Regions from separate parts of the Dermacoccus nishinomiyaensis genome, predicted to be linked through region 2. Evidence: riboswitches for the same ligand, from Rfam matches in the RefSeq annotation. Region 2 holds a riboswitch; each other region holds the start of a gene.
The links. Region 2 has a riboswitch for cyclic di-AMP ahead of DYE07_RS01795 (C40 family peptidase). Riboswitches for the same ligand answer to the same signal wherever they lie in the genome.
Positions count from the first base shown of each region.

Region 1: it holds a riboswitch for cyclic di-AMP, as region 2 does, so the genes downstream of both, DYE07_RS15295 (transglycosylase family protein) here and DYE07_RS01795 (C40 family peptidase) in region 2, are expected to answer to the same signal.
Region 3: it holds a riboswitch for cyclic di-AMP, as region 2 does, so the genes downstream of both, DYE07_RS11660 (C40 family peptidase) here and DYE07_RS01795 (C40 family peptidase) in region 2, are expected to answer to the same signal.

Region 1 covers NZ_UFXX01000001.1:2,464,022-2,469,065, reverse strand. The annotation lists gene DYE07_RS11540 (SDR family NAD(P)-dependent oxidoreductase) at 1-339, shown strand, start outside; gene DYE07_RS11535 (phosphatase PAP2 family protein) at 299-1,180, opposite strand; gene DYE07_RS11530 (hypothetical protein) at 1,271-1,585, opposite strand; tRNA gene DYE07_RS11525 (tRNA-Thr) at 1,671-1,743, shown strand; gene DYE07_RS15295 (transglycosylase family protein) at 1,840-2,586, opposite strand; cyclic di-AMP (ydaO/yuaA leader) riboswitch at 2,595-2,741, opposite strand; gene DYE07_RS11515 (threonine/serine exporter family protein) at 2,924-4,471, opposite strand; gene DYE07_RS11510 (serine/threonine-protein kinase) at 4,542-5,044, opposite strand, start outside.
Region 2 covers NZ_UFXX01000001.1:354,602-359,645, reverse strand. The annotation lists gene DYE07_RS01805 (ABC-F family ATP-binding cassette domain-containing protein) at 1-378, opposite strand, end outside; gene ypfJ (KPN_02809 family neutral zinc metallopeptidase) at 552-1,541, shown strand; cyclic di-AMP (ydaO/yuaA leader) riboswitch at 1,657-1,842, shown strand; gene DYE07_RS01795 (C40 family peptidase) at 1,846-2,322, shown strand; gene DYE07_RS01790 (metal-sulfur cluster assembly factor) at 2,411-2,746, opposite strand; gene sufU (Fe-S cluster assembly sulfur transfer protein SufU) at 2,743-3,252, opposite strand; gene DYE07_RS01780 (aminotransferase class V-fold PLP-dependent enzyme) at 3,254-4,549, opposite strand; gene sufC (Fe-S cluster assembly ATPase SufC) at 4,552-5,044, opposite strand, start outside.
Region 3 covers NZ_UFXX01000001.1:2,496,842-2,501,885, forward strand. The annotation lists gene DYE07_RS11650 (serine hydrolase domain-containing protein) at 1-1,463, shown strand, start outside; gene DYE07_RS11655 (iron-dependent transcriptional repressor DtxR) at 1,876-2,583, shown strand; cyclic di-AMP (ydaO/yuaA leader) riboswitch at 2,803-2,983, shown strand; gene DYE07_RS11660 (C40 family peptidase) at 2,985-4,319, shown strand; gene DYE07_RS14815 (hypothetical protein) at 4,468-4,998, shown strand.

The DNA.
Region 1 (5,044 bases), 2.1 Mb from region 2:
GTCATGACGGCCAGCGCCGCCGCTTACGACGGCCAGATCGGTCAGGCGGCCTACGCCTCGAGCAAAGGCGGCATCGTCGGGCTGACGCTCCCCGCCGCCCGCGACCTCGCCGACAGCCACATCCGTGTCATGACGATCGCGCCCGGCACGATGGAGACGCCGATGCTCGCGGGGCTGCCGGAGGCGGCGCGCGAATCGCTCGGCAAGGTCGTGCCGCACCCCTCGCGCCTCGGCCGCCCGAGCGAGTACGCGGCACTCGTCGAGCACATCGTCGCGAACCCGCTGCTCAACGGTGAGGTCATTCGTCTCGACGGTGCGCTGCGTATGCCGCCGAAGTGAACCCCGGGTCCTCGTCCCAGATCTTCACTTCGGCCCCGCGCAGCAGGTTGACGTACAGAAGACCGAAACCGAAGAGTGCGATGCCACCGACGACGTCGAGGACGAAGTGGTTGCCCGTCGCCATGACGTCCCAGTACGTGACGAGCGGGTAGAGCCAGGCGGCGCGGGCCCACACGGGCCGGCGCCGCTTCCACGTGTCGTACACGACGTAGGCGACCCAGGTGGACCAGGCGCAGTGCAGGCTCGGCATCGCGGCGTACAGGTTGGCCGATTGCGACGGGTCACGCGCGAGGCGGCCGCCCATGATGTTGTAGACGGCGTTGATGTCGATCATGCCGTCGACGGCAAACCGGGGCGGGGCCATCGGCAGCAACCAGAACACGAGCAGGCTGGGCAGCGTCATCGCGATGAGCAACCGTCTGAGGCGCCGGAACCCGTCCGGGTTCATCCACCAGGCCCACGCGAGCGCGATGGGCACCGTCGCGAGCACCATGCCGTAGTAGTACCCGGCGCCCTGCGCGAGGACGGGCACCTCGGCGAGCGATGAGTTGAGCCATCGTTCGATGTCGATGCGCAGCCACTGCTCCAGGTCGAACAGGCGGTGCGCATGCCGGACCGACTCGTCGTGCTCTCCGCGGATGTGCTCCTGCGCGAACGTGAAGTACTGGAAGAACATCCAGAACAGGAACAACTCGATGAGTAGCGCCGGGCGGCCACCGAGCGGGCGCACGAGCGCCCTGACGAAGCGGGGCGGCGGCTCGGTGGTGCTCAGCGAGAAGTCGTCACGCGACGGCGTCAGGTCGCGCATCGAACGCTCGGCAGGCGTGAGGGAGTCGGGCATGCCACTCCTCACCTCGTCGCGGCCGTCGAACAAAACACGTCAGTGTATCCCCGCGCACTCGGGCAGGCCGAGCCTCGGGGGCGGGCCCGCTCAGTGGCGGTCGATCAGGACGTACGACGCCGCCGCCGACAGTGCCGCCACCCCGACGACGGACGGCCACGCGCCGATCTTCTTCGCGAGCGGGTGCGAGGCGCCGAACCCGCCGACGTACACGGCGGTCAGCGCCGCCGTCTGGGCCGCGCCGCCCTTGGCGAGCCACGTGCGGCCCGCGTACCCGCCGGCGAGCGCGAGCACGACACCCCCGAGCGGACGGATACCCGTCTCACGGGCGGTGAGGTAACCGCCGAGGAGACCGAGGGCGGCGACGGGTGCGGTTTCGACGTCTGCTGCAGGCTTGAGATTCATGCCCTCATCGTAGGTCGTCGCCCGACGGGACGGGCATCGCGACCCGCCTCGTATAAGATCACAGGGCTGCCGATACCGGCAGTGTGCTGGAGTGGCGCAATCGGTAGCGCACCTGTCTTGTAAACAGGTGGTTGTGGGTTCGAGTCCCATCTCCAGCTCTCACCGCCCGCCTGCCCGGCCAGGGCACACGACGAGGGCCCCACCGCTTCGAAGCGGTGGGGCCCTCGTCGTCGATCAGGCGATCAGACGCGCGATCAGTGGTTGTTCAGGTGCGCCTGCAGAGCGCGGACGGTGCGGGCGTTGAGGTACGTCGCGCCGTCCTGGGAGATGCCGAGCTTCGACTGCAGCGCGGCGACCGTGCGGGGGCCGATGATGCCGTCGGGCGTCGTGCCGACCGTGCGCTGGAGGGCCATCTTCGTCTGCGGGCCGACGATGCCGTCACGGTACGTGCCGACCCAGGCCTGCAGCGAGCGAGCGGTCTGGCGACCGAGGATGCCGTCGACGGCGAGCTTGCCGGACGTCGCGGCGGGAGCCTTGACGGCAGAACGAGCGGTGGAACGCGACACCTGCGTGTTCGCGGCCGCAGCGGCAGGAGCCGCAGCGGTGCTGCCACCGTTGGCGCGGGTCAGGCCACCGCGCACGGAGCACACGGGCCAGGCGCCGGGGCCCTGGACGGCGAGGGTCTTCTGGGCGATCGCGATCTGCTGCTCGCGCGTGGCGAGGTCGGCGCGAGCGGCGTACTGCGTGCCACCGAAGCCGGCCCACGTCTGCTGCGTGAACTGCAGGCCGCCGTAGAAGCCGTTGCCCGTGTTGATGTGCCAGTTGCCGCCCGCTTCACAGGCGGCGACGCGGTCCCAGACCGAACCGGCCGGTGCGGCCGAGGCGGTGGTGGCGCTCGTGACGCCGGCGCCGACGGTGGCGGCACCGACGAGGGCGACGCCCGCAGCCTTGCGACCCATGGTCGAGTCGGAGGGAGCGGAGTGCTTCGGGGTGTAACCCATGGAGGTGTTTCCTTTCCTGACGACGCCGGTGAGGTGAGCTGTCGGGTTCGAGCGGTCAGGTGCTCGGCCGGTTCGGGACCGGCTTCACCCCAAGGCACTCAACGAGTGCCACGAGTGGGTCCCCCACCCTCGTCTGCGGTTCGCACGGTGCGAATGAAGCGGCGCCCGACGAGGTTTGGCGTTGGCGCTGCCCGCGAATTCTTGGTGTGTTGAGTTGTGAGCCGCTTGGGCGACACTCACGACATCGCCACAGCGAGGAGAACGTTACGCGACCTACGTCACAAAATGTGAATCACCGCGGCCCCCGCCGTCGCCGCGCGCGAGAACCCCCCGCCCGTCAGCGGCGACGAGCCCTGCGGCGCTGCACGATCGGGCGGTCGAAAGGCGCCGACAGCACGTCCCCGAGAAGCGCCCCCGTGCTCAGCGCGAGGGCGATCCCGACGGCGCCGAGCATCGTCGTCACCCCGACCCCGGACTGCGCCACGCGCGTCGCTCCGAGCAGTGAACCCGACACGGACTCGTACATGCCGCGGAAGATGCGCAGGCCGGGCAGCATCGGCGAGACCGCGGGCATGACGAGCACGAGCGCGGGGGCGCCCAGGCGCAGCGCGAGCAGTCGCGCGCAGAACCCTACGGCCGTCGCGGCCACCGCGGTCGCCGTCGTCGCGCCGAGGCCGATGGAGCTGACGAGGAACGTCACGCCGCCCACGCCCAGGGCGCCCATGACGGCCGTCGGCACGAGCATCCGGACACGCGAACGCATCGTCACGGCCGAGCAGACCGCGCCGAGCGCACCGCAGGCAACCTGGAGCAGAAAGGTCGTCGACGGCGAGTCGTAACGCAGCACCCCGGGCGACTGGAGCCCGAGGTCGAGGGCGTTGTCGAGACTCAGCGTCAAGGACAACCCCGCACCGACGCCGACCGTGATGCCCGCGCAGGCGAGGATCACCGTCAACACGCGCCCGGAGGCGGTGACGGGATAGCCGGTGACGGCGTCCTCGACCGCGGACGCCATCTGACGACCGGGCAGCAGCGCGACGATGCCGCCCGAGATCGCGTACGCGAAGTCGGCCATCGTCATCGAGCCGGGCAGGTGAGTGGCGACGAACTCGCCGACGAGATGACTCTGGTGCGACATGTACGCGAGCCACGCGAGCATCGTCGAGGCGAGTCCGCCGGCGGCTGCCGAGTAGAAGCTCGGCACCCCCAGGTTGCTCAGCACGCGCCCGATGCGGTCGACGATGATCGCCGACACGAACGCGACGGCGACGGCCATCCAGCTACCACCGAGGATCGTCGCGACCGACGCGGCGAGACCACCGAACGCGACCGAGACGAGCCATCGCGGGTACAGCCGCGGCATCCGCTGGATGCGCCGCAACTGCTTCGTCGCCTCGTCGAGATCCATGCCGCCCGCGACGAGGCGCTCGACGAACTGGTGCACGGCCGTCAGCCGGGAGAAGTCACGCGTCGACGAACGGGCGACGCGCAGCATCGTCAGCGGCGGATGGCCCGGATGCGGTGACGGCGTCTGCAGCAGCAGCGCCTGGTTCGTGATGTCGACCTCGAGGCGGCGCAGCCCCGCCGATGCGGCGACGGCGACGACGCTCGACTCGACGTCACGCGTGCTCGCCCCGCAGCGCAGCAACAACTCCCCCACGCGCACGGCGATGTCGAGCGCCTTGTACTGGGCCGAGTCGTCGCTGACTCCCGCGAGGACGTTCGGGTCGCGGTAGGGAGTGTTCTTCAGCGCATCGGCGATGGGCAGCGGCTCGGTGACCGGTTCGCTGCGCAGGAACCGCATCCGCGGCGCCAGGACCGGCTGCGTGTTCTCCGAGATCGGGTTGGGCCCCGTCGTGCCGTGCTCTCGTCCGTACTGACCCATTCCCTGATCCTAGGACGCCGAACGTGACGATCCCTCGGCGCGCGCTGTGGACGCGCTGTGGTGCATCGACTCAGCGCTGCACGCTCGGCGCGTACCGCGCCAGCGGGTCGTCGATGCCGCCCGTCAACGGGAACCACGAGATGTCGCCCTGCTGCAGGAACGAGCCGACCAGCATGAACAAGCCGAGGCCGACGGCGATGCCCGCGACGATGCGCGTCGCGTTCTGCGGCACGAGGCCGCGCACGAGCGAGCGCGAACCGCGTCGGTAGCCGACCGAACCGGCGCCTCGCCACAGCGCCAGTTGCGCGGCGCCCGCGCCGAGCACGAGCGGCAGCGCCCACCACACGCGCGGCACGCCGCCGCGCACGGCCACCCAACCGATGCCGACGAGCGCCGCGACGCAGGCGAAGACGACTGTCGGCAGGATGAGGGCGAACAGCGTCGACAGCGTCGCGCGCAAGGCGTGCCACGGCGCACTCGCGACGGCGACGGCGCCGTCGCTGCGTCGTCGTCCGGCCTCGTAGCGTCGCAGGACGGTCTGGGTGATCGTGGAGTCGCTGAAGCGCGCGGCGA
Region 2 (5,044 bases):
GAACTCGGCGTCGAGGCGCGTGTAGCGCTTCATCGCCTTCTCGCGCACGGCGTCGTCCTCGGAGGCCATGTTCGTCTCGGCGGTGCGCAGGTCGCGCGCGATGGCGTCAAGGCCGCGCGCGGACAGGATGCGGTCGCGGGCGAGGACATCGAGGTCGCCGGTGCGTGGATCCTGCGGCAGGTAGCCGACCTCGCCGGAGGTGACGACGCGGCCCGCTGCGGGGATGCCGTCTCCGGCGAGCACCTTCGTCAGCGTCGTCTTGCCGGCTCCGTTGCGCCCGACGAGGCCGACGCGGTCGCCCGGGGCGACACGGAACGTCGCGTTCTCGAGCAGGATGCGCGAGCCGGCGCGCAGTTCGATGCCTTCGGCGGTGATCACGGGTGAAATCGCTCCTTCAGGGGCGGCAGGTGCGTCGAGGTGGGCCGACGGCGGTGTGGGGCGGCGTCGGGACGCGCAGCGGCGAGGGCGCTGCGGCGGGAAGCCAACCCACGTATTCTACGAGAGATGGTGGGAGGCGGACGCAGCGTCCGCCTCGACAGACGGAGGCTCTCTTGACGTTCAACGACAACGCGCAGCTCGACACCTCGCAGGTGACCTCGGGCGGTTCAGGTGGCTTCGGTGGCGGAGGCGGTGGCATGGGCGGGGGCCCGGTCGTCGGCGGCATCGGCGGTCTCATCCTCATGCTCATCTTCGCTCTTTTCGGGCCAAACCTCACCGGCGGGCCGGACAGTTCGGGCGGCGGCAGCACCGGCTCATCGGGCAGTTCGTACGGCTCAGGCCTCAACGGCTATGCCCAGGACACGCAGGACGTGTCGGGTTCGAATGACTCCGTCGCGCAGGCGATCGAGCAGTGCAAGACGGGTGCGGACGCCAACCGTGACGACACCTGCCGCATCGTCGGCACCGTCAACGCGGTGCAGGACTACTGGGGCAGCGCGCTGCCGAAGTTCACGAACGGCCGGACGCAGTACGAGAACGTCCCGACCGTGATCTTCAGCGGGCAGACGTCCTCGGGCTGCGGTACGGCCAGCTCGCAGATGGGCCCGTTCTACTGCCCGACCGACCGCAAGGTCTACATCGACGCCGCCTTCTTCCAAGAACTGACGAACAAGTACGGTGCCGATGGCGGCGCCCTGGCGAAGGAGTACGTCGTGGCCCACGAGTACGGCCACCACGTGCAGGACCTGCTCGGTGCCCTCGGCCGCGCACAGCAGGATCCGAAGGGTGCCGAATCGGGTTCGGTGCGTACCGAACTGCAGGCCGACTGCTACGCCGGCATCTGGGTCGCCCACGCGACGGAGTCGAAGGACAAGAACGGCAACACGCTGCTCAAGCCGGTCACCGACGACGACATCAAGTCAGCGCTGTCCGCGGCGTCGGCCGTCGGTGACGACCGCATCCAGCAGAAGGCCCAGGGTCGCGTCACGCCGGAGAGCTGGACGCACGGTTCGTCGGAGGCTCGGCAGAAGTGGTTCATGACCGGCTACGAGAAGGGCGACCTCAACTCGTGTGACACGTTCAACGTCGACAGCGTCGAGTGAGGTCGTGAAAACGCTCGGACGGGTCGGAAAATTGACCAAAAGTGATTGCACGCTCAATTTGTTCCGACCGTGAGCCGACGGTAATCTTGCAGGGCCGCACCGACGTCGGTGCGGCCCTGCTTCGTCGCTGAGTCCCGTCACGAAGGCCAGGTATCACCGCATTGCGCGGAGCGACGGGAGCGGTGCACCCAGCATCCGAGCCACCTTGGTGGCTCTTGGGGTGAAGCCGGCTCAGGCCGGCCGAGAATCTAGGATCTCGAACCCGACAGGTCATGCCTCGTAAGCGCTCCTGGAGAGATCCGACATGAAGAACATGTCCCGCCGCTCGTTCCTGGGAAACACGTCCAAGGTCGCCGTCGGCACCGCCCTCGCCACCTCCGCGCTGGGCGCGGTCTCGGTCGGCACCGCCTCGTCCGCCAGCGCCTCCGTCACCTCGGCGAGCGCTCGCCGCGTCGTCTCCAGCGCCTCGTCCCGACGCGGCGCCCCCTACGTCTACGGTGCGGCCGGCCCGTGGCGCTTCGACTGCTCGGGTCTGACGAGCTGGAGCTACCGCCAGGTCGGTCGCTCGATCCCCCGCACGGCCAACCAGCAGTACCGAGCCTCGTACCGCGTCTCGCGCGCTTCGGCTCGCCCGGGTGACCTTGCGTTCCTCACCTCCGGTGGCTACGCCTACCACGCGGCCGTCTACGCCGGCAACGGCATGGTCTGGCACGCACCGCGACCCGGCTCTCGTGTGCAGCTCGCGCGCGCCGGTTCCTCCTACCGCTTCGGCCGCGTCTGATCCGTTCGATCCTGACGCACGCCGCACAGCGCGGCGAAGCCCGCCACCTCCATCGAGGTGGCGGGCTTCGTCGTACGGTAGCGGTGGCTCAGACATTGAACCCGAGGGCGCGCAGCTGCTCGCGGCCGTCGTCGGTGATCTTGTCCGGGCCCCACGGCGGCATCCAGACCCAGTTGAGGGAGTGGCCGGCGACGACGTCCATGAGCGCCGTCGCGACCTGCTCCTCGATGACGTCGGTCAGCGGGCACGCCGCGGACGTCAGGGTCATGTCGATGACGGCGTGCTTGGAGTCGTCGACGGTGATGCCGTAGACGAGGCCGAGGTCGACGACGTTGATGCCGAGCTCGGGGTCGACGACGTCGCGCAGGGCCTCCTTGACGTCCTCGACGTCCGACTCGACGGGCGGGGTGGTTGTCTCGCTCATGCCGTGATCTCCTTGTCGCTGCTGGCGGTGGTGTCGCTGTTCGTGCTGTTCGCGGCGCTCCCGGCGAGGTCGAGGCCGAGCTTGCCGAGCGAATCCTGCAGGGCCGACCACGACAGCAGCGCGCACTTGACGCGCGCCGGGTACTGCGAGACCCCGGCGAGCGCGATCGCGTCACCGATGACCTCTTCGTCGCCGGCGTCCTTGCCCTTGCTCGTCAGCATGCTGCGCGTCGCGCCGAAGACCTCCTGCGCGTCGCGCAGCGTGTGCCCGACGAGGTTGTCGGCGAGCATCGACGCGGACGCGACCGAGATCGAGCAACCGATCGAGTCGTAGCTGACGTCCCTGATGACGGCGTCGTCACCCTCGCCCTCGACGTCGACGCGCAGAGTGATCTCGTCGCCGCACGAGGTGTTGACGTGGTGGCTCTCTGCCCCGAACGGCTCGCGCAGCCCCGCGTGCTGCGGGTGCTTGGAGTGATCGAGGATGAGTTCCTGGTACAGATCCATCTCAGACCTCCAGTCCGAAGATGCTCGGCACGCGATCGAGCGCCGCGAAGAACGCGTCGATGTCCTCGCGGGTCGAGTACACGTTGAAGCTGATGCGGCTGCTCGCGACGGCCTTGAGACGCCGGTGCAGCGGCCACGCGCAGTGGTGGCCGGTGCGGATGGCGACCCCGGCGTCGTCGACGATCTGGCCGACGTCGTGCGGGTGCACCTCGTCGACGGTGAACGCGACGGCGCCCGTGCGGGAAGCGGCATCGAGGGGGCCGAGGACGGTGGTCCACGGCCGGGCCGCGAAGCCCTCGAGCGCGTAGGTGATGAGATCCTGCTCGTGCGCGAAGACGTTCGCCATCCCGAGCGCGTCGAGGTAGTCACACGCTGCGGCGAGACCGATGGCCTGTGCCGCATTCGGCGTGCCCGCCTCGAAGCGCTGCGGTGCGGGCGCGTATGTCGAGCCTTCGAGCCGGACGATCTCGATCATCGAACCGCCGGTGAGGAACGGCGGCATGGCGTTGAGCGTCGTGTTCTTCGCCCACAGCACGCCGATGCCGGTGGGGCCGAGCATCTTGTGGCCGGAGAAGGCGAGGAAGTCGACGTCGAGCTCGCGCACGTCGACCGGCATGTGCGGCACCGACTGGCACGCGTCGAGCACGACCCACGCACCGACCTCACGGGCGATCGCGCTGATCTCGTCGACGGGGTTGATCGTGCCGAGCACGTTCGACACGTGTGAGAAGGCGACGATCTTCGTCTTCTCGCCGACGGTCGCCCGCATCGAGTCGAGGTCGATGCGGCCGTCGTCGGTGATCTCGCACCAGCGCAGCGTGGCGCCAGTGCGGCGCGCGAGCTCCTGCCACGGCACGAGGTTGGCGTGATGCTCCATCGGCGTGATCACGATCTCGTCACCCGGGCCGATGCGCAGCCGCTCGGCCAGCTCCGGGTCGACGCCGTCGAGCGCGCCGTCGAAACCTGCGTTGCTGAAGGCGTACGCGACGAGGTTGAGCGCCTCCGTCGCGTTCTTCGTGAACACGATCTCGTCGGCCTCACCACCGATGAAGCCGGAGATCGTGGCACGAGCCGCCTCGTAGGCATCCGTCGCCGCCTCCGACAACTGGTGCGCACCGCGGTGCACCGCGGCGTTCACCGTCCGGTAGAAATCACCCTCGGCCGTGATGACGGCTTCGGGGCTCTGCGACGTCGCGCCGGAGTCGAGGTAGACCAGCGGCTTGCCGTCGCGGACGCGGCGCGCGAGCACGGGAAAATCCTCTCGCACGCGCGCCGCGTCGAACGAAACGTCAGCCATGATCAGGCCTTGACCTCGCTGCCGACCGCCGCGTTGACGTACCGGTCGTAGCCCTCGGCCTCGAGACGGTCGGCCAGCTCGGGGCCACCCTCCTCGGCGACGCGGCCGTTCACGAACACGTGCACGTGGTCGGGCTTGATGTAGCGCAGGATGCGCGTGTAGTGCGTGATGAGCAGGACGCCGCAGTTCGTCTCCGCCTTGGCGCGGTTCACGCCTTCGGAGACGATGCGCAGCGCGTCGACGTCGAGGCCGGAGTCGGTCTCGTCGAGGATCGCCATCTTCGGCTTGAGCAGCTCCATCTGGAGGATCTCGTGGCGCTTCTTCTCGCCACCGGAGAAGCCCTCGTTGACGTTGCGGTCGGCGAACGCCGGATCCATCTTGAGGTTGCCCATGGCGTCCTTGACGTCCTTGACCCACGTGCGCAGCTTCGGCGCCTCGCCGTCGACGGCTGTCTTCGCGGTGCGCAGGAAGTTGGAGACGGTGACGCCGGGAACC
Region 3 (5,044 bases), 2.1 Mb from region 2:
ACGTGCAGGCTGATCGTGCTGCCACGTCCGGCGTCTCTCAGGTGGACGGGCGCGTCGAACCCTCGACGGCGACGCGGTTGTCGCGCGAGACGACGACGGCTCTCGACCGCATCGCCCTCGACGCTCAGCGCTCGGGTCGCGTGCCGGGCCTCGCCGCCGGGGTGGCGCGACGCGGGACGCTGCTGTGGCACAACGGTTTCGGGGCGGCGCACCTCGGCCAGAACGTCGGCGCGGAGCGCGTCGGGCAGACTGCGCCCGACGAGAACACGCGCTTCCAGATCGCGTCGAACACGAAGACGTTCGTGGCGGTGACGATCATGGCCCTGCGCGACGAGGGCAAGCTCGACATCGACGCTCCGGCCCGCGACATCATTGACACCATTACCGCCGATTCGCCGCTAGCGCGCATGACGCCGCGTCAGTTCATGTCGCACAGCTCCGGCATCCAGCGCGAGGCCGTCGGCGACGTGTTCGACACGCTCGTCATGCCGGGTCGCGACGAGTTCCTCGCGAGCCTCGCCCACAGCGAACGCGTCTTGCCCGCTCACACGCGTTTCCACTACTCGAACCTCGGGTACGCGCTGCTCGGCGAGATGATCAATCGTCTCGACGGTGGCGACTGGTTCGCTAGCGTGCAGCGTCGGCTCCTCGACCCACTCGGCATGACGTCGACAACTCTCGGCCACCCGGGCGGCGTCGACACCGATCCGCATGCTGCGGGCACCTATTTCGTGCCGCCGTACAGCGACGTCCCCGTCGACGAACCCGTCTTCGACTCGCGCGCCATCGCGCCGGCCGCGGGCATGGTCTCGAGTGTGCGCGACATGGCGCGTTGGGGAGGTTTCGTCGCGAACCCCGACCCCGCGATCCTCTCCGCCGACACGCTCGAGGAGATGTGTCAGCCGCAGATCGTCGCCGACGTCGATCGCTGGGGCGCCGCATGGGGTCTCGGGTTCATGCTGCTGCGCCGTGACGATCGCATCTGGGTCGGCCACACCGGCGGTTGGCCGGGCGCGATCACCGGCGTCTTCACGCACCGCGAGAGCGCGACGACGGGCGTCGCTCTCATGAACGCGACGCACACCCCCGATCCCGCGGCCCTCGCCACGGACCTCGCGAGCGCCGTCCAGGAGCGCGAACCCGAGCTGCCCGCAGCCTGGACGCCCGGGATCACCGTGCCCCCGGAGTTCGTCCCGCTGCTCGGGGTGTGGTTCTCGGAGGGGACGCAGTTCACGTTCGTCGTCGAGGGCGGCACGCTCAAGGCTCGCGTCGAGGGGTTGCCCGAGTGGAAGGCGCCGGCCGTCTTCGAGCGCGTCGACGAAGACCGCTACCGCACCGTCGCGGGTCGCGAGCGCGGCGAATGGCTCGTCATCACCCGCGACGCCGACGGTTCCGTCACCCAACTCAACTGGGCCACATACCGCTTCACGCGCGAGCCGGCCGCGTTCGGCGAATGGCTCTGACAGCGCGTTGCGAAGCTCACAGCATCTTCACAGCCCTGGCTTCCCGATTTAACTTTCAATGATGGGGGGAGCGGGTGTAGCGTCTCGTCACGAAGCGCGCCGCACTCCCTCCCCCCTGGCGGCTGCGCTTCACCCCGAGGCCGCAGCGCTCTTCGTGAGCGCGCGCCTCGGGTTCTTCTCTTTCGGCCCCCTTGCCTTCGCGGCTCGCCCGGCCTCACCCCTGCCGACGTCGCTCCCTTGACGAACATCGCTCTGACGAACACCTCCGAGGCACTGCCCGTCGCGCCTGCTCATTCCGGCGGTCCGCTCGAGGCGATCCGTTCGCGCGACTGATGCTCCGAGCCTCGCCCCACCGACGCCGGTATCGCGAGCACCCGTGCGCGGCGGCGCCGGAGGTGGCACTCTTGTCGTCGTGACTGACCTGATCGACACCACCGAGATGTATCTGCGCACCATCTATGACCTCGAAGAAGAGGGCATCCCCCCGTTGCGCGCCCGCATCGCGGAGCGCCTCGGCCACTCCGGGCCCACGGTGTCGCAGACGGTCGCGCGCATGGAGCGCGACGGTCTGCTCCACGTCGCGAACTCCCGGCGCATCGAACTGACACCCGAGGGGCGCCTGCTCGCGACTCGCGTCATGCGCAAGCATCGCCTCGCGGAGCGGTTGCTCGTCGACGTCATCGGCCTCGAGCTCGAGTACGTCCACGACGAGGCGTGCCGGTGGGAGCACGTCATGAGCGAGCGCGTCGAGCGCAAGATCCTCGAGCTCATCGTCGACAAGGGCCTGTCCCCGTACGGCAACCCGATTCCCGGGCTGGACGAGCTCGGCTGGGGCGAGGCGCCGGAGGGTTTCCGTGACGGCGTGCAGTCGCTCGTCGAGGTGGCCGGCAGCGAGTCGCTGCGCGTGGTGGTGCGCCGCATCGGCGAGCCCGCGCAAGCGGACGCCGAGTCTCTCGCGGTGCTGACGAGCGTCGGGCTGAGCCCCGGGGTGGCCCTCGACGTGCGTGCTGACGGCGACCGCGTCCACGCGGCCGTCGCCGATCGGCCTGACGACGCCGTGTCGCTGCCCGAGGACATCGCCTCGCACGTATTCGTGTCCGTGACGGGTCAGCAGGCCTGAGGTTGCATGTGATGTTCATCACGAGCACACTCTGTAACGGATTCTGAACCTCCGCTGGTGGCGCGACGAACGGGGCCTGAGACGGGTGCTCGATGCCGAAATGACGCCTATCTCGCCGGTTCCTGATTCACCGTCGTCGTGACTGATTCGTTACCGTCTTACCTGGTTCGACAACGAACACTCGCGTGCCGAACACGCCGAGCCCTGCCTGCGGCGCGCGAGTCATGTCAGCTACACCACCTGGCAGGGGTGGGGGACCCACTTCTTCGTTCCTGATCCGCGAAGCGCAGATCAAGAACTCGGGGTGAAGCTCGCGTCGCACGCACGAAGCGCCGAGAGCCGGGCCGAGCAACAGGTCCGAACCCGACAGCTCACCTCACAGGCGTTCGAGAGGTTGCACATTGTCCATCAAGAACACGCCGGGCCCGCTGCGTCCTGTGAAGCAGACGCGCACCCTGGCCATGCTCACCACGACCGTCGCCGTCTCCGGTGGTCTGGTCGCTGGTCTCGGCATCACGCAGAGCGCCGGTGCGGCCCCTGAGTCGGGCGCCGTTCACGAGGCCGCGGCTGCCGCCACGACACCCCTCGAGCTCAAGACCGTCACGCCGGCCAAGAAGCTCGTCGTCGCCCCGAAGGCCGCCCCGAAGCCCGCCGCCAAGGCCGCCCCGAAGCCCGCCGCCAAGGCCGCCGCGAAGCCCGCCGCCGCGAAGAAGTCGACGCGCGCGACGTCGCAGGCGCTGAAGCAGGTGTCGCGCTCGCAGGCCCGCAGTGCGCTGACGTCGGCCTCCGTGAAGCCCGTCAGGGCCGAGCGCAAGGCGAAGATCGCCGAGCCGGCGCAGCGTCGCTCGATCGTCGTCAAGAAGCGCACCGCGCCCGCCGCGTCGCAGTCGACGAACACCCACCGCGCCGCGTCGCAGTCGACGAACACCCACCGCGCCGCGTCGCAGTCGACGAACACCCACCGCGCCGCGTCGCAGTCGACGAACACCCACCGCGCCGCGTCGCAGTCGACGAACACCCACCGCGCCGCGTCGCAGTCGACGAACACCCACCGCGCCGCGTCGCAGTCGACGAACACCCACCGCGCCGCGTCGCAGTCGACGAACACCCACCGCGCCGCGTCGCAGTCGACGAACACCCACCGCGCCGCGTCGCAGTCGACGAACACCCACCGCGCCGCGTCGCAGTCGACGAACACCCAGCGCGCCACCGCGACGCACCAGCGCGTGCATCGCACGCACGCTCGCCAGGCGGTTTCGCAGCACACCCAGGCTCGCCCGGTCGCCCAGACGCCGCGTCACCAGCAGGCACCCGTGCACCGCGCGACGGTGCGTCACGCCACCACGACGCACTCGGCCACGCCGACCTACGCCTCGAGCGCGCAGAAGGCCACGAACACGGCTTCCGCCTCGCGTTCGAACTCCGGAGTCGTCTCCATCGCCGCGGGCCTGACGGGTATCCCCTACGTCTACGGCGGATCGTCGACCTCCGGTGCCGACTGCTCCGGTTACGTCGCGATGGTCTTCGCGAAGGCCGGCATCCAGCTGCCGCACCAGTCGGGCGCCATCAAGGCGATGACGACGCCCGTCAGCGACCCGCGCCCCGGCGACCTCGTCTTCCTGCCGGGCCACGTCGCGATCTACGCCGGCAACGGCATGGTCTACGAGGCGCGCCACCCGGGCACCGTCACCGGCCTGTACCCGGTGCTGTCGGGTTCGACCTACGGTCGCCTCTGATCGATGTGATCGGTCGGCCCGCGCGGCCACCTGAGAAGCGCCCTCCCCGTCATCGTGACGGGGAGGGCGCTTCTTCGTGTGGCGCGTGCTTCGAGCGGGGTCGTGGTGGTCTGCCGTGACGATCCTGCGTCAGTGGTAGTCGCGGCGAATGACGGTGACGGCGAGCGCCAGGCCGAGCAGTGCGAGGCCGACACCGCCGGCGACGAGCAGGGGGCTCGTCGAACTCGAGTCGGATTCGTCGGCTGATGCCGCGTCCGAGGGGGCGAGCGACGGGCTGGAGGTGCTGGTCGACGACGCCGAACTGGAACGACTCGACGACGAAGACGAAGACGACCCGGACGAAGACGAAGACGATTCGGGCGACGAGGTGGCGCTCGTCGAACTGCTGCGCGGTGTCGTCGGTGCCATCGGCGTCGTGGGGGCCAGGGGGGATGCGGGGCTCGATGCGCCCGTAGATGCGATCGTGGGCGCGAGCGTCGGCTCGTCGCTCGTCGGGGCGGGCGAGGTGCTCTGGCGCGGTGTCCGTGTCGGCTCAGCGGTCGCGAGCGACGTCGAAGATGTGGACGGTGCGTCACCGCAGCCGCTGAGGGGCAGCGAGCCAGCGGAGCCGCCGGAGGCCGTCGTCACGAAGATGGCACGGGCCTGCGAGGGTGTGCTGACGCGCACGGTGAGGCTCTGACCGGCGCCGACACTCGTCGCTGCCGGTGTCGCGCCGCCTCCGGCGC